DNA from 2 places in the Paracidovorax wautersii genome. Region 2 is predicted to be linked to the other one. Evidence: riboswitches for the same ligand, from Rfam matches in the RefSeq annotation. Region 2 holds a riboswitch; the other holds the start of a gene.
What was found. A riboswitch is a leader RNA that binds a small molecule or an ion and turns the genes downstream of it on or off. The one in region 2 is predicted to bind glycine.

Region 1: it holds a riboswitch for glycine, as region 2 does, so the genes downstream of both, gcvT (glycine cleavage system aminomethyltransferase GcvT) here and QE399_RS08440 (D-amino acid dehydrogenase) in region 2, are expected to answer to the same signal.

Annotation. Positions count from the first base shown of each region.
Region 1 covers NZ_JAVIZX010000001.1:3,366,948-3,381,807, forward strand. The annotation lists gene QE399_RS15250 (hypothetical protein) at 1-127, opposite strand, end outside; gene QE399_RS15255 (hypothetical protein) at 333-806, opposite strand; gene gcvP (aminomethyl-transferring glycine dehydrogenase) at 1,244-4,165, opposite strand; gene gcvH (glycine cleavage system protein GcvH) at 4,237-4,611, opposite strand; gene gcvT (glycine cleavage system aminomethyltransferase GcvT) at 4,730-5,881, opposite strand; glycine riboswitch at 5,937-6,074, opposite strand; glycine riboswitch at 6,091-6,187, opposite strand; gene QE399_RS15275 (Lrp/AsnC family transcriptional regulator) at 6,343-6,801, shown strand; gene QE399_RS15280 (DUF3455 domain-containing protein) at 6,915-7,493, shown strand; gene QE399_RS15285 (sigma-70 family RNA polymerase sigma factor) at 7,577-8,182, shown strand; gene QE399_RS15290 (anti-sigma factor) at 8,179-8,922, shown strand; partial or broken gene QE399_RS15295 (ABC transporter ATP-binding protein) at 9,080-9,875, opposite strand; gene QE399_RS15300 (ABC transporter permease) at 9,889-10,776, opposite strand; gene QE399_RS15305 (ABC transporter substrate-binding protein) at 10,864-11,832, opposite strand; gene QE399_RS15310 (lipocalin family protein) at 12,226-12,825, opposite strand; gene QE399_RS15315 (electron transfer flavoprotein-ubiquinone oxidoreductase) at 13,003-14,709, opposite strand; gene QE399_RS15320 (SDR family oxidoreductase) at 14,845-14,860, shown strand, end outside.
Region 2 covers NZ_JAVIZX010000001.1:1,848,676-1,863,535, forward strand. The annotation lists gene QE399_RS08420 (HU family DNA-binding protein) at 1-271, opposite strand, end outside; gene QE399_RS08425 (enoyl-CoA hydratase/isomerase family protein) at 599-1,414, shown strand; gene QE399_RS08430 (PhaM family polyhydroxyalkanoate granule multifunctional regulatory protein) at 1,520-2,419, shown strand; gene QE399_RS08435 (FIST signal transduction protein) at 2,513-3,823, shown strand; gene QE399_RS08440 (D-amino acid dehydrogenase) at 3,993-5,315, opposite strand; glycine riboswitch at 5,402-5,512, opposite strand; glycine riboswitch at 5,520-5,598, opposite strand; gene QE399_RS08445 (CMD domain-containing protein) at 5,656-6,828, opposite strand; gene QE399_RS08450 (SidA/IucD/PvdA family monooxygenase) at 6,862-8,325, opposite strand; gene QE399_RS08455 (Bug family tripartite tricarboxylate transporter substrate binding protein) at 8,538-9,578, opposite strand; gene QE399_RS08460 (2-keto-4-pentenoate hydratase) at 9,810-10,595, shown strand; gene QE399_RS08465 (YXWGXW repeat-containing protein) at 10,684-11,100, opposite strand; gene QE399_RS08470 (helix-turn-helix domain-containing protein) at 11,306-12,037, opposite strand; gene QE399_RS08475 (hypothetical protein) at 12,155-13,150, shown strand; gene QE399_RS08480 (MFS transporter) at 13,147-14,860, shown strand, end outside.

The DNA.
Region 1 (14,860 bases), 1.5 Mb from region 2:
AGCGGTCGACGCCTTCCGGGGCGGCTACAACAATACGCAAGCCGGAATTCGTGCTGTGGATTTCGGCGATGTCCGAGCCCCTATGCCACTCGAGTTCGGAGCCAACGGGTTCTAGGAGTGTCCGCATAAGGCCTCATGTTTGGCGTAAGGGGGCCGGTTGGGGGCCTGTTCGGGCGGAGGAAGGGGGGATTCTGAACGTGCCATTCCAGTCTTCGTTGTCCACCTTGACGCCTGACGAGAAAGTGAGGGGCGGCCCGAGCGCGTGGGGCGCAGAGAACCGACAAGCGTCGCTTGTGAGCTGCCCGTCTCGACTGCGGGGACAGATTGCGCGTTCACGGAAAGCGAATTTCCACTTCTGCCACTGCTTCTACGAGGGCGCTTTGCCATCCTTGAAATGCACGGGGCCAGCCTTGTGCGACTTTGAAAACCCCGCTTGCCAACAACTCCTGGGCCTCTGCGGGGGAGGCTTGCGAAGCACGGCGAAGAATGGCAAAGACCTGTGGGGCATTTGGCCCCACATCAGTAACCCAAAGTTCGGGGTCACGATAAGGCTTGGATTCATAAGGCGGAAAAACACCATATCTGCCACGCAGTTTGGACAGTGCTTCGCCGGTTGTATGAGCGGCCAGGGCTTGAGCTGCTTGCACATGCTCGTTGCAGAACCACTCCAGGCCTTGGGGATGTCCGGCCCGGCCCTTGAGCAGCGGTTCGAAGTCCGCAAACTGAACCATGCTTCCTCCCGTTCGGAAGTGGAAATACTCTGAGCCAAAGTCCTTGTTGCAGAGGAAGCAGATGGGTGCTTTCATGCCGAAGCAGTCTAGCGCTTGACGTGGGGCCGTGGGAGCCGCTGGCACAGGCGCAGGCAGCCCGAAGCGCGGCTTCTGGCTGCCGAAGCCAGCGGTCAACAAGGCTTGAAACTGACGAAACGGATGCTGGCGAAATCCAGCAGAGCGCCAAAACTCTAGAGCAGAAACCTTGAGAAGGGCGAAGCGCTGGCGTTAATGGCGGCCCGCTTAAAGCGGAGCATGAAAGGCCTAACGCCCGCGGTAAGCTCGCGAATGAATACCGTTTGTTGCATGCGCTGGCGGTGAAGTACCCGCATGCCGACCGCAGTGGGGCTGGTGCCTCCCACCCGGCCGGCCGTCATGAAACCTGGAGCTTGCGTACGCAACTCCAAAACGCACAAAGGCCTGTCGCCAGGCCTTTGTGAAGAGAGTGCCCAGCGATGAGGGCCTTGGCTCGGTCAGGCGAAGTCGCTCACGGGCAGGCAGCTGCAGAACAGGTTCCGGTCGCCATACACGTTATCCACGCGCCCCACGGGCGACCAGTACTTGGCTTGGCGCAGCGCTGCAACGGGGTAGGCGGCGGCTTCGCGGCTGTAGCCGCGCGGCCAATCCGCGGCCAGCAGGCTTTCGGCCGTGTGCGGCGCGTTCTTCAGCGGGTTGTCGTCACGCGGCCAGGCGCCGCTTTCGATCTGCCGGATCTCTTCGCGGATGGCGATCATCGCGTCGATGAAGCGGTCGATCTCGAACAGCGTCTCGCTCTCCGTGGGCTCCACCATCAGCGTGTTGGGCACCGGGAAGGACAGCGTGGGCGCGTGGAAGCCGTAGTCGATCAGGCGCTTGGCCACGTCCTCGGCCATCACGCCGCTGGTGTCCTTCAGGCCCCGCAGATCCAGGATGCACTCGTGCGCCACATGGCCGTTGGCCGATGCGTACAGGGTGGGGTAGTGGTCCTTCAGGCGCGCGCTGATGTAGTTGGCGCTGAGGATGGCGGTTTCCGTCGCGGCCTGCAAGCCATCGGGGCCCATCATGCGGATGTACATCCAGCTGATGGGCAGCACCGCGGCATTGCCCAGCGGCGCCGCGCTGACGGCGCCCACGCCACCGGCCACACTGGCCGAGGTATGGCCCGGCAGGTAGGGCACCAGGTCTTCGACCACGCAGACGGGGCCCACGCCGGGGCCGCCGCCGCCGTGGGGAATGCAGAAGGTCTTGTGCAGGTTGAGATGGCTCACGTCGCCGCCGAACTCGCCAGGGGCCGCAACGCCGACGAGCGCGTTCATGTTGGCGCCGTCCACGTACACGCGGCCGCCGTGCTGGTGCACCAGCTGGCAGAGTTCCTTGACCTGCGTCTCGAACACGCCGTGCGTGCTGGGGTAGGTGATCATCACGCAGGCCAGTTTGTCGGCGTGCTGTTCGCACTTGGCCTTGAGGTCGGCCATGTCCACGTTGCCATTGGCGTCACAGGCCGTCACTACCACCTGCATGCCCACCATCTGCGCGCTGGCGGGGTTGGTTCCGTGGGCGCTGCTGGGGATCAGGCAGATGTTGCGGTGGCCCTGGCCCTGCGCGCGGTGGTAGGCGCGGATCGCCAGCAGGCCCGCATATTCGCCCTGGCTGCCGGCGTTGGGCTGCAGGCTGATGCCGGCGTAGCCCGTGGCCTGGCACAGCCAGGCGCGCAGTTGCGCGTCCAGCTCGGCATAGCCCTGCAGCTGGTCGGCAGGAGCGAAGGGGTGCACCTGCGCGAACTCGGGCCAAGTGATCGGAATCATCTCGCTGGTCGCGTTGAGCTTCATGGTGCACGAGCCCAGCGGGATCATGCTTCGGTCCAGCGCCAGATCTTTATCGGACAGCTGGCGGATGTAGCGCAGCATGGCGGTTTCGCTGCGGTGGGTGTTGAACACCGGGTGCGTGAGGAAGGCGCTGGTGCGGCGCAAGGCGGCGGGGATCAGCGGCTCGATGCCGGCCTCGAAGTCTTCCACGCGCGGCAGCGCCTGGCCTTCGCCCGCGAAGATCGACCACAGCAGGGCGATGTCGGCGCGGGTGGTGGTCTCGTCCAGCGAGATGCACAGGTATTCGTCCCAGGCCTTGCGCAGGTTCACGCGCTGCGCGGCGGCACGGGCCAGCAGCTCGTCGGTGCGCGCACCGCTCTTGAGGCTCAGCGTGTCGAAGGCCGAGTCGTGGTGCGTGGCGGTGTAGCCCAGTTGCGCCAGGCCCTTGGACAGGATCGCGGTGTAGCTGGCCACGCGCTGCGCGATGCGCGTGAGGCCTTCGGGGCCGTGGTAGACGGCGTACATGCTGGCGATGACGGCCGGCAGCACCTGCGCCGTGCAGATGTTGGAAGTGGCCTTCTCGCGGCGGATGTGCTGTTCGCGCGTCTGCAGCGCCAGCCGGTAGGCGGGCTTGCCGTGCACGTCCACGCTCACTCCCACCAGGCGGCCGGGCAGGGAGCGCTTGAATGCATCGCGGCAGGCCATGTAGGCCGCGTGCGGGCCGCCCGCGCCCATGGGCATGCCGAAACGCTGCGTGGTGCCCACCACGATGTCGGCGCCGCCGGATTGGGCGGGGCCGCCGTCCCATTCGCCGGGCGGCTTGAGCAGGCACAGGGCCAGCACGTCCGCCGCCACGATGTAGGCGGCGCCCTTGGCATGCACCCTGACGGTGTCGCCGTCGTCCACGCCCAGGCGGCCGCTGGTGGAGGGGTACTGGTCGAGCACGGCGAAGTAGTCGTCGCCCGCCAGCAGCGTGTTCCACTGCTCGGCGCTGTCGGCCAGCACCACCTCGATGCCCAGCGGCTCGGCGCGCGTGCGGATCACCTCGATGGTTTGGGGGTGGGCGTCGCCCGCCACGATGAAGCGCTGGCCCTTGGCCTTGACCGAGCGGCGGGCCAGCGTCATGGCCTCGGCGGCGGCGGTGGCTTCGTCGAGCATGGACGCGTTGGCGATGTCCATGCCGGTCAGGTCCGTCACCATGGTCTGGAAGTTGACCAGGGCCTCCATGCGGCCCTGGCTGATCTCGGCCTGGTAGGGCGTGTAGGCCGTGTACCAAGCGGGGTTCTCCAGGATGTTGCGCAGGATCACGCCCGGCGTGTGCGTGCCGTAGTAGCCCTGACCGATGAAGCTCTTGAACACCTGGTTCTTCGCCGCAATCGCCTTCAGCTCGGCCAGCGCGCCGGCCTCGGTGCTGGCGGGCGGCAGATCCATGGGCTGGCTGCGCGCGATGGAGCGCGGCACGATGCCGTCGATCAGCGCGCGGCGCGAGGCCTCGCCGATCACCGACAGCATGTGGGCTTCGTCCGCCGCATCGATGCCGATGTGGCGGGGCTGGAACTCGGCGGCGTTCTCAAGCGCGGCGAGCGAGGGGAAGGGGGCAGAGGTGGTCATCGGCGGCGGCAGCAGGACGGGCGGCAAAAAGGAAAAGCGCCGCGGCCCGGCAAGGCCGCCGGCGCGTCGGATCAGGCGTTCTTGGTGAACTCGGCGTAGGCCGGTTCGTCCATGAGCGCGTCGAACTGCGACAGGTCGCTCACGCGGACCTTGAAGAACCAGCCGGCGCCCAGCGGATCGCTGTTGGCCAGGGAGGGATCGGCGCGCAGGGCCTCGTTGACCTCGACGATCTCGCCGGAGATGGGCATGTACACATCGGCGGCGGCCTTCACGGACTCGACCACGCCGGCCACTTCGCCCTGGGCGAACGATGCGCCCACGGCGGGCAGGTCCACGAAGACCACGTCGCCCAGCGCGTCCTGCGCATGCAGCGTGATGCCCACGGTGGCGGCCTGGTGGTCAGCGATGTCGATCCACTCGTGGTCCTTGGAAAACTTGGCGGTCATGGGGGCTCCAGAAAATGAAAGGTCAATCAGAGGAAAAAAGAGAACTGCCGTTGCCAGCTGCGACTGTAGCCGGGCGGGGACGGTCTTCCAACGGCTGAGGCGGTGCGGCGCGGCGCGATCAGCCGCGGTGGTAGCGCGGCGGGGTGAACGGCATGGGCGCCACCTCCATCGGCACGGGCTTGCCGCGCACGATGGCGTTCACACGCGTGCCAGGGGCCGCGTGGTCTGCAGACACGTAGGCCATGGCGATGGGCTGGTCTACCGTGGGGCCGAGCAGGCCGCTGGTCACCTCGCCGATGCGCTGGCCCTGCAGATCCTGCAGCTCGGTGTGCTCACGCACGGGCACGCGCTCCAGGGCCACCAGTCCCACGCGTTTGCGGGTAAGGCGGGCGGGCTGGTCGATCTGCGCCAGCACCTTGTCGGCACCCGGGAAGCCGCCGGCGCGGGCGCCGCCGGTGCGGCGCACCTTCTGGATGGCCCAGTTCAGCGCGGCCTCGGGCGGCGTCGTGGTGGTGTCGATGTCGTTGCCGTACAGGCACAGGCCGGCCTCCAGGCGCAGCGAATTGCGGGCGCCCAGGCCGACGGGCTTCACCTCGGGCTGGGCGAGCAGGGCGCGGGCCAGGGCCTCCGCCTGGGCGGCAGGCACGGAGATCTCGAAACCGTCCTCGCCGGTGTAGCCGCTGCGCGTCACGAAGCAGTCGCAGCCGGCGATGGTGAAGTCGCCACCAGTCATGAAGACCAGCTGCTGCACCCCGGGCGCCAGCCGCGCCAGCGCGGTGGCGGCCTGCGGGCCCTGCAGCGCGAGCAGGGCCTGGTCGGGCAGCGGCACGACCTGGCAGCGCTGGCCGATGCGGGCCTGGATGTGAGCGATGTCACCCGCCTTGCAGGCGCCGTTCACGATCACGAACAGCGTGGGTTCGCCATCGACCGTGCCCTGGTTGAAGAACATCAGGTCGTCGATGATGCCGCCTTCGTCGTTCAGCAGCAGGCCGTAGCGCTGCTTGCCCACGGGCAGGTCGATCACGTCCACGGGGATCAGCGTCTCGAACGCGGCGGCGGCATCCGCGCCTACCAGCTTGAGCTGGCCCATGTGCGAGACGTCGAACAGGCCGGCGGCGGTGCGTGTGTGGTGGTGCTCCGCCATCAGGCCGCTGGGGTACTGCACGGGCATGGAATAGCCGGCGAACGGCACCATGCGGGCGCCCAGCGCGATGTGCAGGGCGTTCAGGGGCGTGGTGAGCAGCGGGGCGGCGGAAGCGGACGAGGACATGGCGGAATCTCCGAGGGCAGGCATGGAAGCGGCCCATCCGGAGATGCGCCGCGGCATGTGCCCTGCTGTCCGCTTTACCTGAGAGATTCACCGCGCAGCCGGCGCCGGTGGCGCGTGTGCGGGGTTTGCTCCTTCGGTGGGTGGCGCCCGTGTCTCGTTGACGGTGCGCCGACCTCTCTCCAGCCAGGGAAACGCCCGCATCCCTGCGGGCGTTCCTGTCAGTCCTTTTGCCTGAGCGTTCGGGCGGTGGCCCTGCGCCTTCGGCGGCCCGCACAGGGTGCGCGGACTCTCTCCTGACAAGTGCGCGCAGTATACCGGCGTAGGCAGCGGCGGTTGGGCGGACGATGGCACGCCTGGGGCCAAGGACGGTGGCGGCGCGCGGCCCTGCTGCCGTTCACCGTAATCCCTCGGGTGCGGTAAATCGTTCTGCGGCTGCGCCGATGCCGTGAATAATGAACGCCATGGACCGCCTCGACCGAAAAATCCTTGCCGTGCTGCAAGGCAACTCCCGCGCCAGCCTGCAAGAGATCGGTCAGGCCGTGGGCCTGAGCCCGTCGCCCTGTTGGGGGCGCATCAAGAAGATGGAAGAGTCCGGCGTCATTCAGGGCTACACCGTGCGGCTGAACCCGCAGGCGCTGGACCTGGCGGACACCGTGCTGGTGCAGGTCACGCTCGACAGCCACTCCGACAACACGCTGGAGAAGTTCGGGGAGACGCTGGCCAGCATTCCGGAGGTGATCGAAGCGCATCTGGTCTCGGGCGACTACGACTACCTGCTGCGCGTGGTGGTCAAGGACACGCGCGATTACGAGCGGCTGCTGCGCGAGAAGCTCTACAAGATCAAGGGCATCCGCCACAGCCGTTCCAGCTTCGTGCTGCGCACGCTGAAGAAGGCCGATCTGCCGCTGTTCGTGGACTGATCGGAAAAATCTTCAGAATTTTTGCGCTGCGCTGCATCCAAAGGCGCGTCTCGTGTGTAGAGCCTGGTGCAGACCCTGTCGGGACTGTTCCATTCAACTACCAGGAGAACCTCATGCGCTCAATCCGTCTGACCCGTATCGCCACCGTCGCCGCGGGCGTGTCCGCTGCCGCCTTGCTGGCCGCCTGCGGCTCGATGTCCACGTCCGGTGCGCACAGCCCGCCTTTCTCGCAAGCCAGCCTGCCCGCGTCCATCCAGGTCCCGGCCGGCAACAAGGTGGCGTGGGAGACGGTGGGCAAGGGTGACATCACCTACGAGTGCAAGGACAAGGCTGGCATGCCCGGTCAGGTCGAATGGACCTTTGCCGGCCCCGACGCCAAGCTGATGGACCGCAGCGGCAAGCAGGTCGGCAAGTACTACGGCCCGCCCGCCACCTGGGAAGCCAACGACGGCTCCAAGCTGACCGCCACGCAACTGGCCGTCGCCCCGTCTACCGCCGGCGCACTGCCGTACCAGCTGGTGAAGGCCAACCCGGCCATGGGCAGCGGCGCGCTCACCGGCGTGACCTACATCCAGCGCGTGAACCTGAGCGGTGGCGTGGCACCCGCGAACATGGCCTGCACGGCTGCGAACAAGGGCCAGAAGACCACCGTGCCCTACCAGGCCGACTACATCTTCTACAAGGCGGCCTGATCGGCGCAAGGGCCCGCGGTGGAAGGGCAGGGTGCGCCGGATGAGGGCGCGGCGCAGGGGCATGGCGGCGCCGTGCCCGGCGCATGCACTACGATGCCGCATCCTTCCCACCGTGGGCACTTTCCTTGAACGCAGCCGACACCTTCGACTACGACGCAGCCCTGGCCGCCTGTGCCCGCGGTGACGCCCAGGCGCTGCAGCGCATCTACCGCCATGCGGGCCGGTATCTGCTGGGCGTGGCCTTGCGCATCGTGCGCGAGCGGGCCCAGGCCGAGGACGTGCTGCACGACGCCTTCATCAGCATCTGGCAGCGGGCCGGCAGCTTCGACGCCGGGCGCGGCGCGGCGCGCGGATGGATCTACAGCGTGGTACGCCACGCGGCGCTCAACGTGGCGCGCGGCAACGCGCGCGACGTGCGCATCGATGACGAGGCCCTGGAGGCCATCGACGATCAGGCGGCGCTGCACAGCTACCGCAGCCGGATCGACCCCTATGAACTGGGCGCCGACCTGGGCAAGCTCGACGCCTGCCTGGGCCGGCTGGAGCCCGCGCGGCGCGACTGCATCCTGCTGGCCTATGTGGAGGGATGCTCGCACGGCGAAATTGCGGAACGGACGCACACGCCGCTGGGCACCGTGAAGGCATGGATCCAGCGGGGCCTGCGGGCGCTGCGGGAGTGCATGGCATGACGACGTTCTCTGATTCACCAACACCCGACGACATCGACGCGCTGGCCAGCGGCTACGTGTTGGGCACGCTGCCCATCGCGCAGCGCCGCGCCGTCGAAGACCGCCTGCCCCACGACGCCGCGCTGCGCGATGCCGTCCAGGGCTGGGAAGAGCGCCTGCACCCGCTCACGGCACTCGTGCCGCCCGTCGAGCCTTCGCCTTCCCTGTGGGGCCGCATCGAGGACAGCCTGGGCTGGGGCCGTGCCCAGCAGGCCGTGGCGGCGGCTACGGCGGACAGCGGCCTCACGGCCTGGTGGAACAGCGTGCGGCTGTGGCGCGGTCTGGCCGGCGGCGGCTTTGCCGCAGCCGCCGTGCTGGCGGCGGTGCTGGTCACGCGCGTGGGCGCCCCTCCCGCCGCGCCGCAGTACATGGTGGTGCTGGTAGCCCCGGGAGACACCCAGCCCGGCTGGGTAGTACAGGCGGGCGCCTCGTCGCGCGACCTGAACCTGGTGCCCCTGCGCGAAACCGCCGTGCCGCAAGGCAAGTCGCTGCAGTTCTGGACCAAGGCGGACCAGTGGACCGGGCCGAAGTCGCTGGGCCTGGTGCAGCCGGGCGCCGCCATCACCGTACCGATCGACCGCCTGCCGCCGCTGGAGGCCAACCAGCTCTTTGAGCTGACGCTGGAGCCCGAGGCCGGTTCGCCCATCGACCGGCCGACGGGGCCGATCGTCTTCATCGGGCGTGCGGTCAAAATGCTATAGGGCGTTTGCTATTGTTTATATAGCTGATTGCGCTTGATGCATAAGCGCTAGAGGCCTTTTTGACCCCGATTCCTCAGCCAGGGCTGCGCGCCTTCGCATGGGCCACGCCTTGCCGGTGCGCGGGGCAGGCCCTCTGCCCCGCGACCGGTGGACCTCCTCAGCCCAGCAGCAGCGCGTCGTCCGCCAGCTGCTCGCCGCGCACCTTCTCGAACATCTGCAGCAGGTCGGGCACGCCCAGGCGGCTGCGCTCGTCGCCGGCCACATCCAGCACCACCTGGCCCTGGTGCAGCATGACGGTGCGCTGGCCCACGTCCAGCGCCTGGCGCATGCTGTGCGTGACCATCATGGTGGTGAGCTGGTTCTCGGCCACGATGCGGGCGGTGAGCTGCAGCACGAAGTCCGCCGTGCGCGGGTCGAGCGCGGCGGTGTGCTCGTCCAGCAGCAGGATGCGCGAGGGCTGCAGCGCTGCCATCAGCAGGCTCACGGCCTGGCGCTGGCCGCCCGAGAGCAGGCCGATGCGGTCGCTCAGCCGGTTCTCCAGGCCCAGTCCCAGCGTGGCCAGGCGCGCGCGGAAGGTCTCGCGCTGCGCGCTCTTCACGGCGCCGCGCAGGGCCGCGCAGCGTGCCCCGCTGCTGGGCCAGGGCCATGTTCTCCTCGATGGTCAGGTCCTCGCAGGTGCCGGCCATCGGGTCCTGGAACACGCGCGCCACGCGCTGGGCGCGCGCCCAGACGGGCTGGCGGGTGACGTCCTGCCCGTCGATGGCGATGCGGCCCGTGTCCACCGACAGGTCGCCCGAGATGGCGTTCAGGAAGGTGGATTTGCCGGCCCCGTTGGAGCCGATGACGGTGACGAACTGCCCGGCCGGAATGTCCAGCGACATGCCGCGCAGCGCGCGCGTCTCGATGGGCGTGCCGGGGTTGAAGGTGATGTGCAGGTCTTGTGCGCTCAGCATGGTGCGGTCCCTTTCAACGCTGCTTCGAGGCCAGCTTGCGCTTGATCTGCGGAATCACGAGCGCCACGGTCACCAGCACGGCCGTCACCAGGTTCAGATCCTGCGCCTTCAGGCCGATGAAGTCGCTGTTCAGCGCCAGCGCGATGAAGAAGCGGTACACGATGGCGCCGATGATCACGGCCAGGGTGGCCAGGATCAGCTTGCGCGAGGGCAGGATGCTCTCGCCCACGATCACGGCGGCCAGGCCGATGACGATGGTGCCGATGCCCATGGAGATGTCGGAGCCGCCCTGCGTCTGCGCGAACAGGGCGCCGGCCAGCGCGACCAGCGCGTTCGACACGGCCATGCCCAGCAGCACCATGGCGCCGGTGTTCACGCCCTGGGCGCGCGCCATGCGCGCGTTGGAGCCAGTGGCGCGGATCGCCAGGCCCCGCTCGGTGGCGAAGAACCAGTCCATGGCCAGCTTGGCGGCGATGACGATCACCAGCAGCAGGGCGGGGCGGGCGATGTAGTCCTCCAGCCCCTCGGGCTGCAGCAGCGTGAACAGGGTCGGGTCGTTGATCAGCGGCACGTTGGGGCCGCCCATGATGCGCAGGTTGATCGAATACAGCGCGATCATCATCAGGATGCTGGCCAGCAGGTCCATGATCTTGAGCTTGACGTTCAGCCAGCCGGTGACGAGGCCGGCCGCTGCGCCCGCCGCCGTGGCCGCGAGCGTGGCCACGTACGGATTGGTGCCTGTGGAAATCAGCACGGCGCACACCGCGCCGCCCAGCGGGAAGCTGCCGTCCACCGTCAGGTCGGGAAAGCGCAGCAGGCGGAACGAGATGAAGACGCCCAGCGCGACCAGGCTGAAGATCAGCCCGATCTCGACGGCGCCGAGCAGGGAGAAGAGGGACATGGCGGGTGGGGCTTCCGGAAAAACGAAACAGGAGCCGAAGCTCCTGCGGTCGGGGTGGCGTTCCCGGCACGGGGCCGGGAGCCGCACTTACTTCACGATGTGGGCAGCGGACTTCACGAACGCGTCGGAGAGCTTCACGCCCTGCTTCTCGGCCGCGGCCGGGTTCACCGTCAGCTCCAGCTTGGTGCTGATCTCGGGCTTGATGTCGCCGGGCTTCTCGCCCTTGAGCACCCGCACCACCATGCGGCCGGTCTGCTCGCCCAGGTCGCGGTAGTTGATGCCGAACGAGGCGATGGCGCCGCGCTTGACGCTGTCGGCATCGGCCGCCACCAGGGGCAGCTTGGCTTCCTGGCCGACCTTCACCAGTGCTTCGTAGGCCGACACCACGTTGTTGTCGGTGCTGGTGTAGATCACGTCGGCCTTGCCGATCAGGCTGCGCGCGGCGCTGCCCACATCGACGGAGCGGGGCGCGGCGGCCTCGACCAGCGTCATGCCCATCTTGGGCAGCAGGGCCTTGAGTTCCTTGACCACCACGGCGGAGTTGGCCTCGCCGGGGTTGTAGACCACGCCGACGCGCTTGGCGTTCGGCACGACCTGCTTGACCAGCTCCATCTGCTTGTCGAGCGCCAGCAGGTCGGACACGCCCGTCACATTGCTCTTGCTGGGTTCCCAGTCCTTGACCAGCTTGGCCGCGACCGGATCGGTCACGGCGGAGAAGACCACCGGCACCGACTTGGTGGCAGCCACCACGGCCTGGGCCGAGGGCGTGGCGATAGCAACGATGGCATCCGGCTGGTCGCCCACGAACTTGCGCGCGATCTGCGCGGCCGTGCCGGTATTGCCCTGGGCGCTCTGGTACTGCCACTTGAGCGTCTTGCCTTCTTCGTAGCCGGCGGCCTGCAGGCTGGCCTTCACGCCGTCGCGGATGGCATCGAGTGCGGGATGTTCGACGATGGCCGTCACGGCCACGGATTTCTGCTGGGCGTGCGCCACCGGTGCGACGGCGGCCACGGCCAGGGCGATGGCACCCAGGGGCGCCCACGACAACTGCTTCATGCTTTCGATCTCCAGCTTCCTGTTTGTTGTACCAGGCCGCGCGGGAAGGGTGCGGGCGGCCTTGGGGCGCAAGTCTACAGGGTGCACCAGAGAAGGGCAGCGGCGCACGGCCCATCGCGCAGGGGCCGATGCACGCTCCTGGGCGCTCCTTCACCGAGGCCGCGGGCTGGAGGAATGGGCCGCACGGATCGCGCAGGCGGCGCTGTCGCGCTGCAGATTCAGATGGCTGCGCCCAAGACTGGACCCAGGTGGAGGGCAGGGCGCTCTGTCACGCCGGTATCCGCGTCGCAGAGGCTGCCGCCTGTACACCGCGGCGGCTCCTTCTGGTGGCCGAAACGCCGGGTGGCAGAGACGGAGACAGGAGGGCGAAGCGCGCCGCACGGCGGCGTTGGGTCAAGAACGCAGGTCCGGTGCGGGCTGGCCCTGCGGCACCCACAGCACCTTGTCGGTGTCCACGCCCAGGGCGCGCGCCTTGTCGAGCAGCTGCTCACGCACCCCCTCGGGCAGGGTGGGCGTGCGTGACAGGATCCAGAGGTAGTCGAGGTCCGAGCCGATGACCAGGGACCAGCGGTAGTCCTCGTCCAGCGCGACCACGTGGTAGCCGCCGTAGAACGGTCCGAAGAACGAGACCTTCAGCGAGGCGGTGCCCGGGTCTTCGACGAAGCGGGCCCGGCCCTCGGCCTCGCGCCAGCGGCCGCGCTCCGGGTCGTAGCCGCGGTTGACGACCTTGACGCTGCCATCTTCGTTGCGGCTGTAGTGGGCGCTGGTGTTCACCAGCCCCTTTTCGAAGCGGTGGTCGATGCGCGCCACCTCGTACCAGTGGCCGGCATAGCGATCAACGTTGAACCTGCCTACCGGCTGGACGCCAGCGGGTGCGCGCACCGAGGAGCAGGCCGTCACGGTCAGCAGCGCGCCGAGGGCAGCGGCGCCGATGGCCAGGGGCCAGATCGGCCGGCGGTGGGTGCGGTAGCGGATGGGCGGTTGGCGGACCATGCGAAATCTCCTGGGTGCGCAATGCGGCGGCAGCACCGGAGTCTCGCGTGCGCACCCAGGCGGCGCCGTAGGTGTGGGTGCGCGCCGCCTGTCGGACGGGGCGCACGCCGGGGTTCCAAGAAAAAAGGGCCTGCAGTGCAGGCCCTTCAAGCGCAAATAGCTATATTATTTATAGCGTCACATGCCCGAGTAGTTGGGCCCGCCGCCGCCTTCCGGCGTGACCCAGACGATGTTCTGCGTCGGGTCCTTGATGTCGCAGGTCTTGCAGTGCACGCAGTTCTGCGCGTTGATCTGCAGACGCTGCGCATTGCCGCCCTGGGCCTCGTCGGGAACGAACTCGTACACGCCCGCGGGGCAGTAGCGCGCCTCCGGGCCCGCGTACTTCGCCAGGTTGATGTTGACCGGCACGCTCGCGTCCTTGAGCGTCAGGTGCGAGGGCTGGTCTTCGGCGTGGTTGGTGTTGCTGATGAACACGCTGGAGAGCCGGTCGAAAGTCAGCTTGCCATCGGGCTTGGGATAGGCGATGGGCTTGCACTGGGCCGCGGGCTTGAGGTAGGCGTGGTCCGGCTTGTCGCGGTGCAGTGTCCAGGGAATGTGGCCCTGGAGCACGAACTGCTCGATGCCGTTCATCACCGTGGCGGTGAACAGGCCCTTCTTGAACCAGGCCTTGAAGTTGCGCGCCTTGTTCAGCTCGGCATGCAGCCAGCTGTTCTCGAAGGCCGTCGGGTAGGCGGCCAGTTCGTCGTGCTGGCGGCCGCCCACGATGGCCTCGTAGGCCGCCTCGGCGGCCAGCATGCCGGTCTTGATGGCGGCGTGGCTGCCCTTGATGCGGCTCACGTTCAAGAAGCCTGCATCGCAGCCCACCAGTGCGCCGCCGGGGAAGACGAACTTCGGCAGCGACATCAGCCCGCCGGCCGTAATGGCGCGGGCGCCGTAGCCGATGCGCTTGGCCGGCTTGATGCCCTTGGCCTCGTCGCCTTCCAGGTAGTAGCGGATGTTGGGATGGGTCTTCCAGCGCTGGAACTCCTCGAAGGGGCTCAGGTAGGGGTTGGAATAGTCCAGGCCGGTGATGAAGCCCAGGGTGACCTTGTTGTCCTCCGCGTGGTAGAGGAAGGCCCCGCCGTAGGTGTCGGCGTTCATGGGCCAGCCGGCGGTGTGCATCACGAAGCCGGGCTGGTGCACCTTGGGATCGACTTCCCACAGCTCCTTCACACCGATGCCATAGGTCTGCGGGTCACGGCCCTCGTCGAGCTTGTAGCGGGCGATGAGCTGCTTGCCCAGGTGGCCGCGTGCGCCCTCGGCAAAGATGGTGTACTTGGCGTGCAGTTCCATCCCCAGCTGGAATTCGCCGGTGGGCTCGCCATCCTTGCCCACGCCCATGTTGCCGGTGGCCACGCCTTTGACGGAGCCGTCCTCGTTGTAGAGCACTTCGGCGGCGGGGAAGCCGGGGAAGATCTCCACGCCCAGCTCTTCGGCCTGCTGCGCCAGCCAGCGCACCACGTTGCCCAGGCTGACGATGTAGTTGCCGTGGTTCTGGAAGCACTCGGGCAGCACGAAGTTGGGGGTGCGCCAGGACGATTTCTCGCCCAGGAAGATCATGGCGTCGTCGGTCACGGGCTGGTTGAGCGGCGCGCCCTTGGCCTTCCAGTCGGGGATCAGTTCGGTCAGCGCCTTCGGGTCCATGATGGCACCCGACAGGATGTGCGCGCCGGGCTCGGAACCCTTTTCCAGCACCACGACCGACACGTCCTGGCCGTTCTCGGCCGCCATCTGCTTGAGCCGGATGGCGGTAGCCAGCCCGCCGGGGCCGCCACCGACGACAACCACGTCGTATTCCATGGCTTCGCGCGGGCCGTACTGGGCGAGGATTTGGTCTTTCGTCATGGGGTGGTCTCTCGTCATTTGATAATGGTGATTGTGGCCGGGCCGCTCACTGTGCGGCTGTCCGGCCCGCGACCGATTGTATGCATGGAATCGCAACAATCGAACGATCGTTCTATTTTGTGGAGAGACTTCGCCATGGCCTACACCATCG
Region 2 (14,860 bases):
GCACTGCCTTGGCCACCTTGGGTTCCACGGAGGCTTGTTGGGCCAGGTGGGCGACCAGGGTGGTCTTGTTGAAGGTGTCCTTCAGGGGCTTCAGGGCTGCGGGTGCGGCCTTGGCAGCGGGGGCGGCCGCCTTCTTGGCTGCGGGAGCAGCGGCCTTCTTTGCAGGAGCGGCCTTCTTGGCGGCCGGAGCGGCGGCCTTCTTGGCTACGGGTGCAGCCTTGACGGATGCGGCCTTCTTTGCGGGTGCAGCGGTTTTCTTTGCAGTTGCCATGGTGTTGGTATCTCTTTAGGAATGTGGAACACGCCAGCGGTGCTGGTCGGCGGATTCTAGGTGTGTTTGTCTTTGCCAGTACATGGGGCAGGCGCAAATGGTTGCAGAAAACCCCGTGGAAACAGCCCATTCGGGCGGTTGGCGCGCTGGCGCACGCGTCCGCAGGGCCTGCGCAGCGCTCTTCGCACAACACCCGGGCAGGGCCGGATGCGCCGGCGCGCCATGCGCTTCAGAATGGTCCGCAGCGCAGGCGCCCGCCGCGGTTGCTGCTGACGCGCAGCACGGCCGGCACGCGCGGCCCCGCATCCTTCCACGGAGACCTTGCACATGCAGACACCGCCGCCAGCGCCGGACTACGGCCGCTACACCACCTTGCACATCACCCGGCGCGGCGCGCAGGGCCATGTGCTCGATATCCAGATGAAGGCCCTCAACGGCAAGCTGCCGACCGCCGGGCACGACGGCCACCGCGAGCTGGCGGCCATCTGGCGCGACGTGGCCGACGACGACAGCGTGCGCTGCGCTGTGCTGCGCGGCGACGGCGCGGGCTTCTCGGGCGGTGGCGACCTGGCGATGGTGCAGGACATGACGCAGGACGACGCCGTGCGCCGGCGCATCTGGAAAGAGGCGCGCGAGCTGGTCTACCAGCTGATCAACTGCGACAAGCCCATCGTCTCGGCCATGCACGGGCCTGCGGTGGGCGCGGGCCTCGTCGCCGGCTTGCTGGCGGACATCTCCATCGCTGCGCGCAGCGCCAAGATCGTCGACGGCCACACGCGCCTGGGCGTGGCGGCGGGCGACCATGCCGCTATTGTGTGGCCGCTGCTGTGCGGCATGGCCAAGGCCAAGTACCACCTGTTGCTGTGCGAGCCGCTCAGCGGCGAAGAGGCCGAGCGCATCGGCCTGGTGTCGCTAGCCGTGCCGGACGAAGAGCTGCTGCCCCGCGCCTACGCGGTGGCCGACCGGCTGGCGGCCGGCGCGCAGACGGCCATCCGCTGGACCAAGTACGCGCTCAACAACTGGCTGCGCCAGGCCGGGCCCACTTTCGATGCCTCGCTGGCGCTGGAGTTCATGGGCTTTGCGGGCGACGAGGCGCGCGAAGGCGTGGCGGCGCTGCGCGAGAAGCGCCCGCCCCGGTTCTGAGCGCTGACGCCAGGACGCCACCTTCTCCGACGGGCGCGCGGGCCTTTCGCGCAGCGCTTGGCGTTAAGCTGTGCGGACCCGTTGTCCACCTTGCCAGGAGCAGCCATGAGCGACACCTCTCCCTTCGGTTTCGGGCGCTTCGTCCCCGGATTCGACTTCCTGCAGAACCTTGCCAAGGGCTCCGCCGCCGGCATGCCCTCGATGTCCCATTGGGTGGCGCCCACGGTCAGCGTGGAGGAGCTGGAAAAACGCATCGAGGAACTCAAGGCCGTGCAGTTCTGGCTGGAGCAGAACAGCCGCGCGCTTGCGGCGACCATCCAGGCGCTGGAAGTGCAGAAGATGACGCTGGCCACGCTCAAAGGCATGAACGTGGCCATGGGCGACCTGGCGGGAGCTTTCGCAGGCAAAGGTGCGGAGGCGTTTGCCCCTCCGCCCGCGGCGGCACCCACAGATCCTCGGCCAGCGCAGCCTGCGCAGGGCCACGGCGATGGCACCGATGAAGACGCCGACCGCATTCCGCCGGAGGACGTCGACGCTGACGCGGAAGGCCGCGCCACCCCCGGCGTCGTCGATCCCCTGCAGTGGTGGACCGCGCTGGGCACGCAGTTCCAGCAGATCGCCGCCAGCGCCCTCAAGGACGCTACGGCCCACCCGTCGGCGCTCGACGCCACGCGCGACATGGCCGCGCAGGCCCTCAAGACTGCGACCGGCATGGCCTCGCAGTTTGCCGCCCAGGGCGCTCAAGGCATGCAGGACATGCAGGACATGCAGGACGCCACCCGCCGCGCCGCGCAGGCCGCAGGAGCCGCTGGATCGAAGCCGGCCGCCGCCCCCAGCAAGAAGAAACCCGCGCGCAAGGCGCCCAACCAGGGCACCGCCAGCCGGCGTACGGCCGCTGCGGCGCCGGCCGCGCCCCGCGCCCGCAAGGCCGGCACCCCGCCCCCCGCGCCCGCTGCTGCTGCGCGCAAGGCACCTGCCCGCCGCAGCCGCCCCGCCGGCGGCTGAGGGCGCGCGCAGGGGCTGTGCGTCGCCGCTCCCTGCGCATCCCGCTCCTGCCGTTCCACGCCGCACCGCCCACGAGACCCGGATGCCACGACCATGAAACTCTTTCCCCACGGCCACGCGACCCACCCGCAGTGGCGCATGGCTGCCGCGCTGGTGCTGGCCCAGCTGCGCGCCCAGATGGCACTGCCGCAGTACGCCGCCGCGCCCACGCTCGGGTTGCTCTACATCACCGACCACTACGCGGACGAGGCGCAGGCGCTGCTCGACTTTCTGGCCGCCGAGCTGCCCGAGGTGACGGACTGGAGCGGCACGGTCGGCGTCGGCGTGGCTGCCAACAATGCGGAGTATTTCGACGAGCCCGCGCTGTCGCTGATGCTGCTCGACCTGTCGCCCGACCAGTACCGGGTGTTTTCCGGCGTGGCGCCGCTGGCGCGCAGCACGGCGGCGGGCTTCGTGCCGCACACGGCGCTGGTGCATGCCGATGGCGATACGCCTGAGTTGGCGGAGCTGATCGACGAGATGGCCGAGCGCACCGCCAGCGGCTACCTGTTCGGCGGCCTGGCGGCGAGCCGGCGCCAGAGTGCGCAGTTCGCGGTGGGTGGCAACGGCAACATCGCCGGGCAGGGCGCGGCCGGTGGCGTGTTCGACGGCGGCCTCTCGGGCGTGGCCTTCGGGCCCGGCGTGCGGCTGCTGTCGCGCGTCACCCAGGGCTGCCAGCCGGTGGGGGCGCTGGCCACCATCACCGCCGCGCAGGACAACGTGGTGCTGGAGCTGGACCACGAACCGGCGCTGGACGTACTGCTCGACACGCTGCAGGTCTCGCTCGACGCCAACCCGCAGCCCGCCCTGCAGCGCGTGCGCGCCACCATGGCCGGCCTGGTCGATGCCGGCACACAGCCCGCGGGGCGCGCCGGCCACTTCGGCACCGATGTGCGCGTGCGCCACATCGTGGGGCTGGACGCCACGCGCCGCGGCGTCGCGCTGACCGAGCGGGTGGAGACGGGCATGCGGCTCGCCTTCTGCCAACGCAACGTGGCGGCCGCGCGGGCCGACCTGATGCGCATCTGCGCAGAGATCCGCGAAGAGCTGGAGCCCGACGAACTGGAGCACGGCCTGGCGCCCACCGCGCCCGGCGATGGCAGCGAACGCAGTGTGCTGGCGCAGGTGCTCTCGGGCGGCGCGGCGCTGCCAGAGCAGCGCATCCGGGGCGCGGTCTACGTCAGCTGCTCCGGCCGGGGCGGCCCCCACTTCGGCGGCCCCAGCGCGGAGCTGCAGATCGTGCGCCACGCCCTGGGCGACGTGCCGCTGGTGGGCTTCTTCGCCGCCGGCGAGATCGCGCACCACCGGCTCTACGGCTACACGGGCGTGCTCACCGTCTTCGTGGGCGACGAGACCACGGCCTGAACCCGGCGCACTTCATTTTGATAGCGCTTGGCGCTTTGTCCATCGGCGATTCAATGCTCTTTTGCATGAGATCGCTTATGTGGAAAGCGCAAGGTGCTCCGTTATTGGTAGCGGATAGGGGCCCCGACACCGCTGTCCGCATGCCGTCCGGATCGCTGCGACAGGTCGCTCACCCCGCTGGCTGCAGCACCGGCGCCACCGCGCGCGGAAGTCCGGCGAAGGCGAAGTCCAGCTCCGGCGCCAGCCCGCTCACGATGCGCGCGATCGACTTGCCCGAGCCGCAGGCGTGCGTCCAGCCCAGCGTGCCGTGACCCGTGTTGAGGAACAGGTTGGGCAGCTTCGTGCGGCCGATGAGCGGGACGTTGCTTGGCGTGGCCGGGCGCAGGCCCGTCCAGAACTGCGCCTGCGCCGTATCGCCCGCGCCGGGAAACAGCTGCTCCACGCGCTTCACGATGGCCTCGCAGCGCACGGGGTTCAGGTCGCGGCCATAGCCGTTGAGTTCGGCGGTGCCGGCAATGCGCATCACGTCGCGCGCCGGCTGATCGCCTTGCGCCGGGCGCGTGTAGCGCGAGAAGACCAGCTTGTACTCGTCGTCCGTCAGGCTGACCTCGTAGGCGGCGGAGGCGTCGCGCACGGGCAGCGTGACCGAGTAGCCCTTGGCCGGATAGATGGGCAGGCGCAGGCCCAGGGGCTCGGCCAGCAGCGGGCTGAACGAGCCCATGGCCAGCACGTAGGCATCGCCGCGCACGCGTTCGAAGCGGCCCTGCGCATCGGTGATCTCCACGTGGTCGATGGCACCGCCTGCGGAGCGCAGCGCGGTGATGTGGCAGCCCATGCGGAACTGCACGCCGGCGGCCTCGGCCCGCTGAGCCAGTGCGCGCGTGAAGGCGTTGGCGTCGCCGGATTCGTCGGCTTCGGTGTAGGTGGCGCCCGCCAGCTGCGAGCGGATGGATGCCAGGGCCGGTTCGATGCGCACGGCCTCGTCGGCGCTCACCACACGGCGCTCGCAGCCGAGCTGGCGCATCTGCTCGGCCGGCGCGAGGGCGCCGTCGAACTCCTTGGGGCTCGTATAGAAGTGCAGGATGCCCTGCATGCGCTGGTCGTACTGAATGCCGGTATCGCGGCGCAGCTGCTGCAGCGTGTCGCGGCTGTAGGTGCCCAGGCGCACGATCTGCTCGATGTTGTGGCGTGTGCGCGCCGGCGTGCATTCGCGCAGGAACTGCAGGCCCCAGAGCCACTGGCGCATGTCGGCACGCAGGCGAAAGAGCAGCGGCGCATCTTCGCGGCCCAGCCACTGCAGCACCTTGAGCGGGGCGCTCGGGTTGGCCCAGGGCTCGGCGTGGCTCACCGAGATCTGCCCGCCGTTGGCGAAGCTGGTCTCTGCGCCGGGCGTGGCCTGGCGGTCGATCACGGTCACTTCGTGGCCGAGTTGCTGGAGGAAGTAAGCGGAGGTGGTGCCGAGCAAGCCGGCGCCGAGGACGATCACGCGCATCTTCAAACCTTTCGAGGGTGAAGCGCCGGGCGTGCGCGTGCAGGCAGCTATGGATCGATAGCGTGCAGCAGGCGCGTGGCCCGGCTGCCGCTCCCCCTGTCCTTGGTACCTGAGAGATTCACGCTGCGCCAATGGGGTGCAGCACTTGCTCCTTCGGTGCGCCACGGCATGCGTGGCGGCTCTCCAGACGGCTTTGATGGTGGTGCAGTACGGGACCTGAGCGTGTATGGGAGTTTGCGCCTTCGGTGGAACGCCAGCGGGGCCGGGCCGTTCACTCTCCTGCGGGGCGGATCGTAGCAGCGAAACCGCGCCGCGCATAGCGCCCGGCGCGGCCGCGGGTTCAGCCGGCCTGCGGGAAGACCGCTTCGCCCAGGTTCAGCATCAGGCGGTTGGCCCAGGCGAAGAGGGCGGCGGCGTGCAGGGCATCCAGAATTTCCAGATCGGAAAGGCCCGCATCGCGCAGCGGCTGCAGGTGCTGCGCGCCGAATGCGCCCGGCGTGCGGGTCAGGGCAGCGCTGGCCTGCACGATGGCGCGTTCGCGGGCGTTGGTGCCGGCGCCGTCGGGCTCGGTGAAGATCTGCGCCATCACATCGTTGCGCTTGGCCAGCTGCTCGAAGCGCTGGGCGTGCACGGAGGCGCAGTACACGCAGCCGTTCACGCGCGAGACCACGGTGCTGGCCACCTCGCGTTCGGCGCGGGAGAGGCCGCCCGGGGCATACATGATGGCGTTGAACGCCTGCGACCGTTCGGACAGCACACGCGGCTGGTGTGCCAGCAGCAGGTAGAAGTCCGAGGTGCGGGCCTTGGGGTGGCTCAGGTCGAGCACGGCGTTCTGCTCGTCGGTGGCGGCGGCCGGGTCGAGCACGGGCAGCCAGGCCTTCCAGTCCAGCGTCTCGCTGGTGTAGCCGTTCACGCGCAACGGCTCGCCGGGGGCGGGCAGGTTGGCGGGGTGGATGAAGGGCGGGGCGTCGGCGGTCTGCAAGGGCGCGGGGGGCGCCGCATCGGCGTCGCCCAGCTGCGCCAGGGCCGCCACGCCGGCCACCACGCGCAACTGGTAGGTGACGAAACCGATCAGCTGTGCCAGCAGCACGGTGTCGGGCACCGACAGGCCTGCGGCGGGCAGCGCCTGCAGCGCGGCTTGGTCGCTCTCGGCGGGGTGCGTGGCCAGCGTGCGCACGAAGTGCACGATGGCTTGCAGGCGCGCATCGGCGATGGCGGCATCGGGCGTGTCCACCAGCGCCTGCAGCGCCGGTGCCGGGTTCAAGGGCTGCAGCGCCCCGCGGTAGTGGGCCGCCAGCGCGGGCAGGCCGCTCACACGGGTGATGTCGTGCGCCACGGCCAGGCGCTCGGCCTGTGTCAGGCCGCCGGGCAGACCGGGGTCGAACAGTGCGTCTTCACAGCCCTGGGTGGCGAGGGCGACCTTGTCGCGCTGGTGGCGCACGGTGTGCGCGGCGCTGCCCGGCGCAAGGCCGGCGATCTGGTCGATGGTGTCGTGTGGGGTGGTCGTGGTCATGGCAGAGTGCAATCCAGAAAAATCAGGGGGCTGTCACGCGGGCAGGACGCGTTGCGCCGTATCGGCCGGCGTCCATTCGTCGCCCAGCAGCTCGGGCTCGGCATAGGCCTGCAGCACGTCGAAGTGGTGCTCCACATCTTCGCAGTAGAACAGGCCGGCCAGACCCGTCGCCAGGCGCCGCGCGCCGTCGCTGATGGCCGGGATGTCGCCCGATACCGTGCCGTGCGACAGCGCGGCGGGGTAGCAGAAGCAGTGGATGCGCTCCAGGCCCGGGCAGGCCCCGGGTGTGCGCTGCTGGAACTCGAACACGGGGCCCAGGTCGGGCGAGTCGGCCAGCTCCTGGTCTTCGTCGCCCGCGGGCGGCTGGTAGCGCTCGCCCCAGGTGCGCACGTGCGGCGCGAAGGGCGCGTACTCGGGCTTTTGCGACCAGTCGATGGCAAAGCCCGTGGACACGATGAGAAAGTCGAACGCGAAGGTGCCGCGCGGCGTGGTGACGCGTAGCTCGGGGCCCGATGCGGCCACCCGCTGCACCGGACAGCCCAGGTGGAAGAACGCATTCGGGTGGCGCGACACGCGCAGCGTGCTGCCGTGCGGCGGCGGCACCTGCGTGGTGTTGATGTAGTGGCGGATGCGCCATTTCCATTCCGGAGGCAGCGCATGGTGGCCGTGCGTGAGGCCGGGCACGCCCGAGCCTTTCGACTTGTTGATGCGCGGCAGATCGGCGCGGCGCACCAGCAGGTCCACGCTCGCGGCGCCGCATTCCAGGGCGGTGGCTGCGCTGTCCATGGCGGACGACCCGGCGCCCACCACGCCCACGCGCTGGCCGCGCAGCGTGGCGTAGTCCAGCACGTCGGAGGAGTGCGCCCAGCGGCTGCGGTCCACACCGTGCATGAACGCCGGAATCTGCGGCCCGCCCAGCCCGTCGCGGCCGGTGGCCAGCACCACGCGGCGGGCGAACCAGGCCGTGGCGCGGCCGTCGGCCTGCACGTCCACTTGCACCAGGCCGTCATCGCGCGGGCGCACGGCCGTGACGGCGTGCCCGTTGCGCACGTCGGCTGCGGTCACGCGGCGGTACCAGCGCAGGTAGTCCATCCACTGCAGGCGCGGGATCTTGTCGAGCGCGGCCCAGGCGGCCTCGTCCCATTGGGCCTCGAACCAGGCGCGGAAGGTGAGCGAGGGCAGGCCGAGCGCAGGCCCTGTCAGCTCCTTGGGCGAGCGCAGCGTTTCCATGCGGGCCGTGGTGGCCCAGGGGCCTTCGTGGTCGAGCGGCGCGCGGTCCAGCAGCACGGCGCGGATGCCCTGCTGCGCCAAGGCCATGCTGGCCGCCAGCCCCGCCTGGCCCGCGCCGATGATGAGCACGTCGATGACCGGCTGGCCTGCGTGGGTGCGCTGCGGCAGCCAGGGCTTGGCGCGCCAGTTGAGCGTGAGCAGATCGTGCTGCAGCCGTTGTTCCAGCGCGGCCAGCCCGGCCGCGCCCAGAGGGGAGGAAATAGCCATGGAAAAGTCGATGCAGTAGAGGGCGTGTAGAGCAATGGGATCGGATAGCCATGCAGGCTAGCACCGTCACGGCGCATGAAACCGGCGCGGCCCCATACCAGCACCCCCGCGGAACTGGCTCTGCCAGGCCGCTGGGGGTGCCCCCCTTCCCGGGCGCGCAGCGCCACGAGAGAAGGGGGGAGCGGCGCAGCCGCTCAGGGGGTTGCCCTGATCTAGTCAATGCTGATTTTCGCGTCCTTCACGACCTGTGCCCACTTGGTGCGGTCAGCATGGACGGTCTGGCGGAACTGCTCGGGCGTCTCGATGCGGATGGCGTTGCCCTGCGATTCGAAGCGCTCGCGCACTTCGGGCTGCTCCAGCACCTCCTTGATGGCCGTGTTGAGCTTCTTCACGATGGCCGGGTCGGTGCCCTTGGGCGCGAACACGCCGAACCAGATCGAGCTATCGAAACCCTTGGTACCGGGCAGACCGCTGGATGCGATGGTGGGCACCTCCTTCACGGCGGCCACGGGCTTGGCGGTGGTCACGCCCAGCAGACGCACCTTGCCGGCCTTGTAGTGCGGCAGCACGGTCTGCACCTGGTTCATGATGCAGCAGGTCTCGCCGCGCACCACGGATGTGATGGCCTCGGGGCCGCCCTTGTAGGGCACGTGCACCATGTTCAGTCCCAGCCGCGAATTGAACTCGGCAAACGCCATGTGCGTGCCCGCGCCGTTGCCGGTGGACGCATAGTTGTACTTGCCCGGGTTGGCCTTCACCACCTCGACGAACTCCTTGAGCGTCTTCACGTCGATCACGTTGGGGTTGATGGTGAGCACGTTGGACACGTCCAGCACGGGCGCCACGGGCACGAAGTCGGCCTCCACGTCGAAAGGCAGCTTCTTGTACAGCGCGGCATTGCTGCCGTGCGTGGCGGCGGTGCCGAAGGCGAGCGTGTAGCCGTCCGGCTTGGCGCGGGCCACGTACTCGCTGGCGATGTTGCCGGCCGCGCCGGACTTGTAGTCGATGATGAGCGGCTGGCCGAGCTTGTGCTGCAGCGGCTCCTGCACGGCGCGGGCGACCACGTCCACGCCCGAGCCGGCGGGGAATCCCATGATCAGCGTGACCGGCTGGCGCGGCCAGTCGGCCGCGGTTTCGGCCGTGGCGGGCGCGTGGACCACGAAGGCTGCGGCAGCCGCCAACGCCAGCACGGCGGCAGCGGTGTGGGCAGCGGGAAGGGCGCGGCGGCGGAGAAGGGTCGTGGAGGTGGGCATGGCGGGATCCTGGAGGGCAGGCATGTCGGTGAAGAGAAGGAAAGCGCGCGATTGTGGGCAACTGCACATGCGCCGCCCGCTATATGCATATGGCATGCCCGCCGCGGGCGGCGGGCTGTGCCGGGGAGCGGCGGACGTGCCAAGACCTTGAACAGGTTCCAAGGCTCCCATAATTTGCGCTTTCGGGCCGTCTGCGCGTCCGATCCCATCACTCAGTCCGTGGATACCCGCATGACGTCCCACCCTGCTTTCGATCCCGTGCCCGGCGCAGACCTGCTCATCCGGGCCCGTACCGGCGACGGCCCGCGCCCGGACGATCTGCCCGCCGCGCTGCGCCCGGCCGACGTGGCCCAGGCCTATGCCGTGCAGGACCGCGTGGTCCAGGCGCGCGGCGCCATTGCCGGGTGGAAGGTGGGCGCGGCCTCGCCCGACGCCGAACCCGCGCGCAGCGCCCTGGCGGACGACAGCGTGCACGTGGCCGGTGACGACGGCGTGGTGCACCTGGCCGCGCAAGATTTCCTCGTGATCGGCGTGGAGGCGGAACTGGTCTTCCAGTGCATTGCCGATCTGCCGGCGCGCGAGGTGCCCTACACGCAGGGCGAGGTGCTGGGCGCCTTTGGTGCGGTGCACGCTGCCATCGAAGTCTGCGACACGCGCTTTGCCGCCTGGGGCGGGCAGCACCCGCTGAGCCGGCTGGCCGACCAGGCCTGCCACGGGGCGCTGGTGGTGGGCACCGGGCGGGGCGATGGCGCGGCGGTGGATGTGCTGCGCCAGCCCGTGCGGCTGGAGGTCAATGGCGGCACCGTGGTCGCGCACGATGCGGGCGGCAACCCGGCCGGCGAGCCGCTGCGCCTGCTGGTGTGGCTGGCCAACGGCGGTGCGCACAGCCTGGGCGGCCTGCGCGCCGGGCAATGGGTCACCACCGGCTCGTGGACCGGCACGCCGATGGTGATGCAGGGCGACGTGGTGGTGGCGGACTTTCCCGGCATCGGCCGGGCCGAGCTGCGCATCGACTGACCGGGGGAGCGCCGTGCTCTGCCGCCGTGCCGCGGTGCGGGCGCGCCGCGCCGCCCGGCGGCCCCCGCGGCCAGCCGTCCGCGGTGGATCAGTAGCGGCGCGGGTCGTTCGGGCGGCGGTCGTGCCGGTTAGGCACGCCGTCGCCGTCGCGGTCCCAGCCGCCGCGGTCCATCACCCAGCGGTCGCCGCGCTGGTTCCACTGCGGCTGGCGGTAGGCATAGCCGGGGCGCGCCTTGATCCAGTGGCCGGGCACCCAGGCATGGCGGTGGCCGCGCCATTCCCAATGGCCGGCCTCCCACACCATGCCGCGGCGCGGGCGCGGCACGGCTTCATAGCGGGGCGGCGGGGGGGCGCGGTACTGCGGCGCGACCACCACGGGGGCGCCGTAAGACGGTGTCCCGGCCTGGATGACGACGGTGGCGTTGGTCACCGCCTGGGCGCTGCCCATCGCGGCAAGCGACAGCAGGGCGGCAGCGGCGGAGGTGGTGAAGATACGGCGGAACATGGAGCGTCTCCTGGAAAGGGCACAAGGCCGATGACTGCATCGTGCAGGGGCCATGTCAACGCGCGGTCGGCTTGCTTGGCGCGCCGGAAAAGCCTTGTCACCAAGTGTTTCGGTATCAGGGGGGGTTGAGGAAAATCGGCCTCTGGCGCTTGATGGATAAGCGCAAGCAGCTATTAAAAATATAGCAAATGGCGGGCACCAGGTTTTACCGCCGCATGCTGGCAAACACCTCGAACTCCCAGCTGCGCATGGCCAGCAGCACGGTGTAGCCCTCGCGCTCGCGTTCGGCCATGCGCTGGTTGGCCAGGTGCTGCTGAGCGAAGTCGTGGGCCACGCGCTGCATGCGCTCCCAGAAGGCCGGCGCCAGGCTGCGGCTGATGGCGCCGTGCACCAGCAGCACGCCTTCGCCCGGGCCGTCGAAGCCGCCGGCGAAGTAGTCGAGCAGCGCGTGGTCGCGGAAGTAATGCATCACCGGGCCGTGCGGCCGCCAGCGGAAGGTTTTGGCCAGCTTGAGGCGGTAGCGGTTCAGCGGGCGCAGCTCGATGATGCCGATGCGGTCGAGCTGCGCGAGGTACTTGATGCCTTCGGCCTCCGACAGCCGGTAGGTGGTGGTGACCTGCTCCAGCGTCCACTGGCTGAGCACGCAGATGGCCATCAGCAGCAGCTTCTTGTCGGCCACCACGGCGGTCTCCTGCGCCTGGGTTAGTTCCTTGAGCAGCGGCTGGCTGTCGGCCACGCGGCGCGCCAGGTCGGCGAAGTCCAGCCGCAGCACGCGGCAGATGGCGTCGATGCGCGACAGCGGCATGTCGCCCTTGGCCAGCATGCGCTTGACGCTGGACTCCGCCATGCCCAGCGCGCGGGCCAGGTCGGCGTACGTCATCTGCGCGGATTTCAGTTCCTTCTTCAGGGCCAGGACAAGGTCGGCAGTGGTGCTCATGGGTATCGATTATGGATACCTGTTGTCCATCAGGGGTGGCCTGGTCGCGTTTTTCGATGCCCCTGCGCAGGGCGGTCTCCAGACTGCGCGGCATTCGTTTCTTTGCGGAGCCCGACCATGACCTCTCTTCTCCGACGCCTGCCGCCCGCCGAGTGGGCGCTCTATGGCGCGTTCGCCGCCCTGGCGGTGATCGCCTGCGCCGGCCCCCACCTCACCCAGCACGCGCATTACCACGCCTTCGCGGACCAGCGCACGGTGTGGGGGCTGCCCCATGCGCTGGATGTGCTGAGCAACCTGGCCTTCGCGCTGGCCGGTGTCCTGGGGCTGTCCGCGTTGGCGCGCTGGATGCGCACGGCGGCCGTTGCAGAGCGCGCCACCACGGCCGGCCTGGGCGGCCTGTTCTTTGGCGGCCTGCTGCTCACCGCCGTGGGTTCGTCGCTCTACCACTGGCAGCCGCAAGACGCCACGCTGCTGTGGGACCGCGCCGGCATGCTGGTGGCGTTCGCCGGCGTGACCGGCCTGGCCGTGGCCGGGCGCATCGGCGCGCGCCCCGCAGGGGTGGCCACGGCGCTGATGCTGGCGGCCGGTGCGTGGGCCCTCCAGCGCTGGGAAACCACGGGCCAGTTGCTTCCCTGGGCCGTTCTGCAGGGCGGCGGCATGGCGCTCATGCTGGCGCTGGCGTGGCTGCCGCAGCGCCGCGAGGCCCCGGCCCTGTCGCTGGCCGCGGTGATCGGCTGGTATGCGCTGGCGAAAGTGCTGGAGTGGGGCGACCACGCGGTCTGGGAAGCGACGCAGGGTCTCGTGTCCGGCCACAGCCTCAAGCACGCGGTGGCTGCGCTGGCTGCGTGGCCGGTGATCGCGGCCCTGCGCGGGGACCGCGCCGGCGGCCGGGCCACCGGCTCCTACTTTGCGCAGTGCGTGCGCAGGACCGCCTGGCGACGTCCCGCCGCGGCGGCGCCACAGGCCGGCACAGCAACGCATGCGGCCGCCCATGGCGCGGGCCCAAGCGCGGACAGAAGCGCGGGCACAATGGCCGCCGATGCGACCGGAGGCGCGTCGGCCCTTTCGGCCGCGCGCCGTCCCTCCACCCCATCCCACAGGAGCATGGCATGAGCCAGGAGCAGGCCCGCATGGCGGCCATCGTCACCCCCGCCGTCCCCGCCGAGGCGGACGTCCACCCTAACCAGTTCGCCCTGCTGCGGCAGCGCCGCTTCGCTCCGTTCTTCTGGACGCAGTTCGCGGGGGCGGCCAACGACAACCTGTTCAAGTTCGCCTTCACGGTGATGGTGACCTACCAGCTCAGCGTGTCGTGGATGCCTCCGTCCATGGCCGGGCTGGTGATCGGCGCGCTGTTCATCCTGCCGTTCCTGCTGTTCTCGGCCACGTCGGGGCAGCTGACGGACAAGTTCGAGAAGACGCGGATGATCCGCTTCGTGAAGAACCTGGAGATCGCCATCATGCTGGTGGCCGCCGCCGGGTTCGTGGCCGGCAGCGCCGTGGTGCTGCTGGCCTGCGTGTTCCTCATGGGGCTGCACTCCACGCTGTTCGGGCCGGTGAAGTTCGCGTACCTGCCGCAGGCGCTGTCCGAGCGCGAGCTGACCGGCGGCAACGGCATGGTGGAAATGGGCACCTTCGTGGCCATCCTGCTGGGCAATGTGGCCGGCGGCCTGCTGGTGGCGCTGCCGGGCATCGGCCATACCGCCGTGGCGGTGGCCTGCGTGGCGCTGGCGCTGGTGGGGCGCTTGACCGCGCAGTGGATACCCGCCGCGCCCGCCACCGACCCGGGCTTGGCCATCAACTGGAACCCGTTCACGGAAACCTGGCGCAACCTGAAGCTGGCACACGGCAACCCGGTGGTGTTCCGCTCGTTGCTGGGCATCAGCTGGATGTGGTTCTTCGGCGCCGTGTTCCTGAGCCAGTTTCCCAGCTTCGCCAAGGAAGTGCTGCACGGCAACGAGCAGGTGGCGTCGCTGCTGCTGGTGGTGTTCTCGGTGGGCATCGGCATCGGCTCGCTGCTGTGCGAGGTGCTGAGCCGCCGGCATGTGGAGATCGGCCTGGTGCCGCTGGGCGCCATCGGCATGAGCCTCTTCGCCATCGACCTGTACTTCGCCTCCCGCGGCCTGCCGGCGTCCGAGGTGATGGGCCTGGCCGCCTTCGTGGCCCAGCCCGCGCACTGGCGCGTGATGGCCGACCTGGCGCTGCTATCGCTCTTCGCGGGGCTGTACAGCGTGCCCATGTACGCGCTGATCCAGATGCGCAGCCAGCCCACGCACCGCGCGCGCATCATTGCGGCCAACAACATCCTCAACGCGCTGTTCATGATCGGCAGCTCGATCATCGCCGGTGCGCTGCTGGGGGCCGGGTTCACGGTGCCGCAGATCTTCCTCTTCACCGGCATCGCCAATGCGGTGGTGGCGTTCTACATCTTCCTGATCGTGCCGGAGTACCTGCTGCGCTTCGTGGCCTGGGTGCTGTCGCGCTGCATCTACCGCTTCAAGGTGCAGGGCGACGTGCACATTCCCACGCAGGGCGCGGCCATCCTGGCGTGCAACCACGTGAGCTTCGTCGACGCGGTGCTGCTGATGGCCGCGAGCCCCCGGCCCATCGTGTTCGTGATGGACCACCGCATCTTCCGCGTGCCGGTGCTGGGTTGGCTGTTCCGGCTTGCCAAGGCCATACCCATCGCGCCGTACAAGGAAGACCCCGCTGCCTACCACGCGGCTTTCGAGCGCGCAGCGCAGGTGCTGAAGGGCGGTGACCTGCTGGGCATCTTCCCCGAAGGCGGTATCACGCGTGACGGTGAACTGCAGGAGTTCAAGGGCG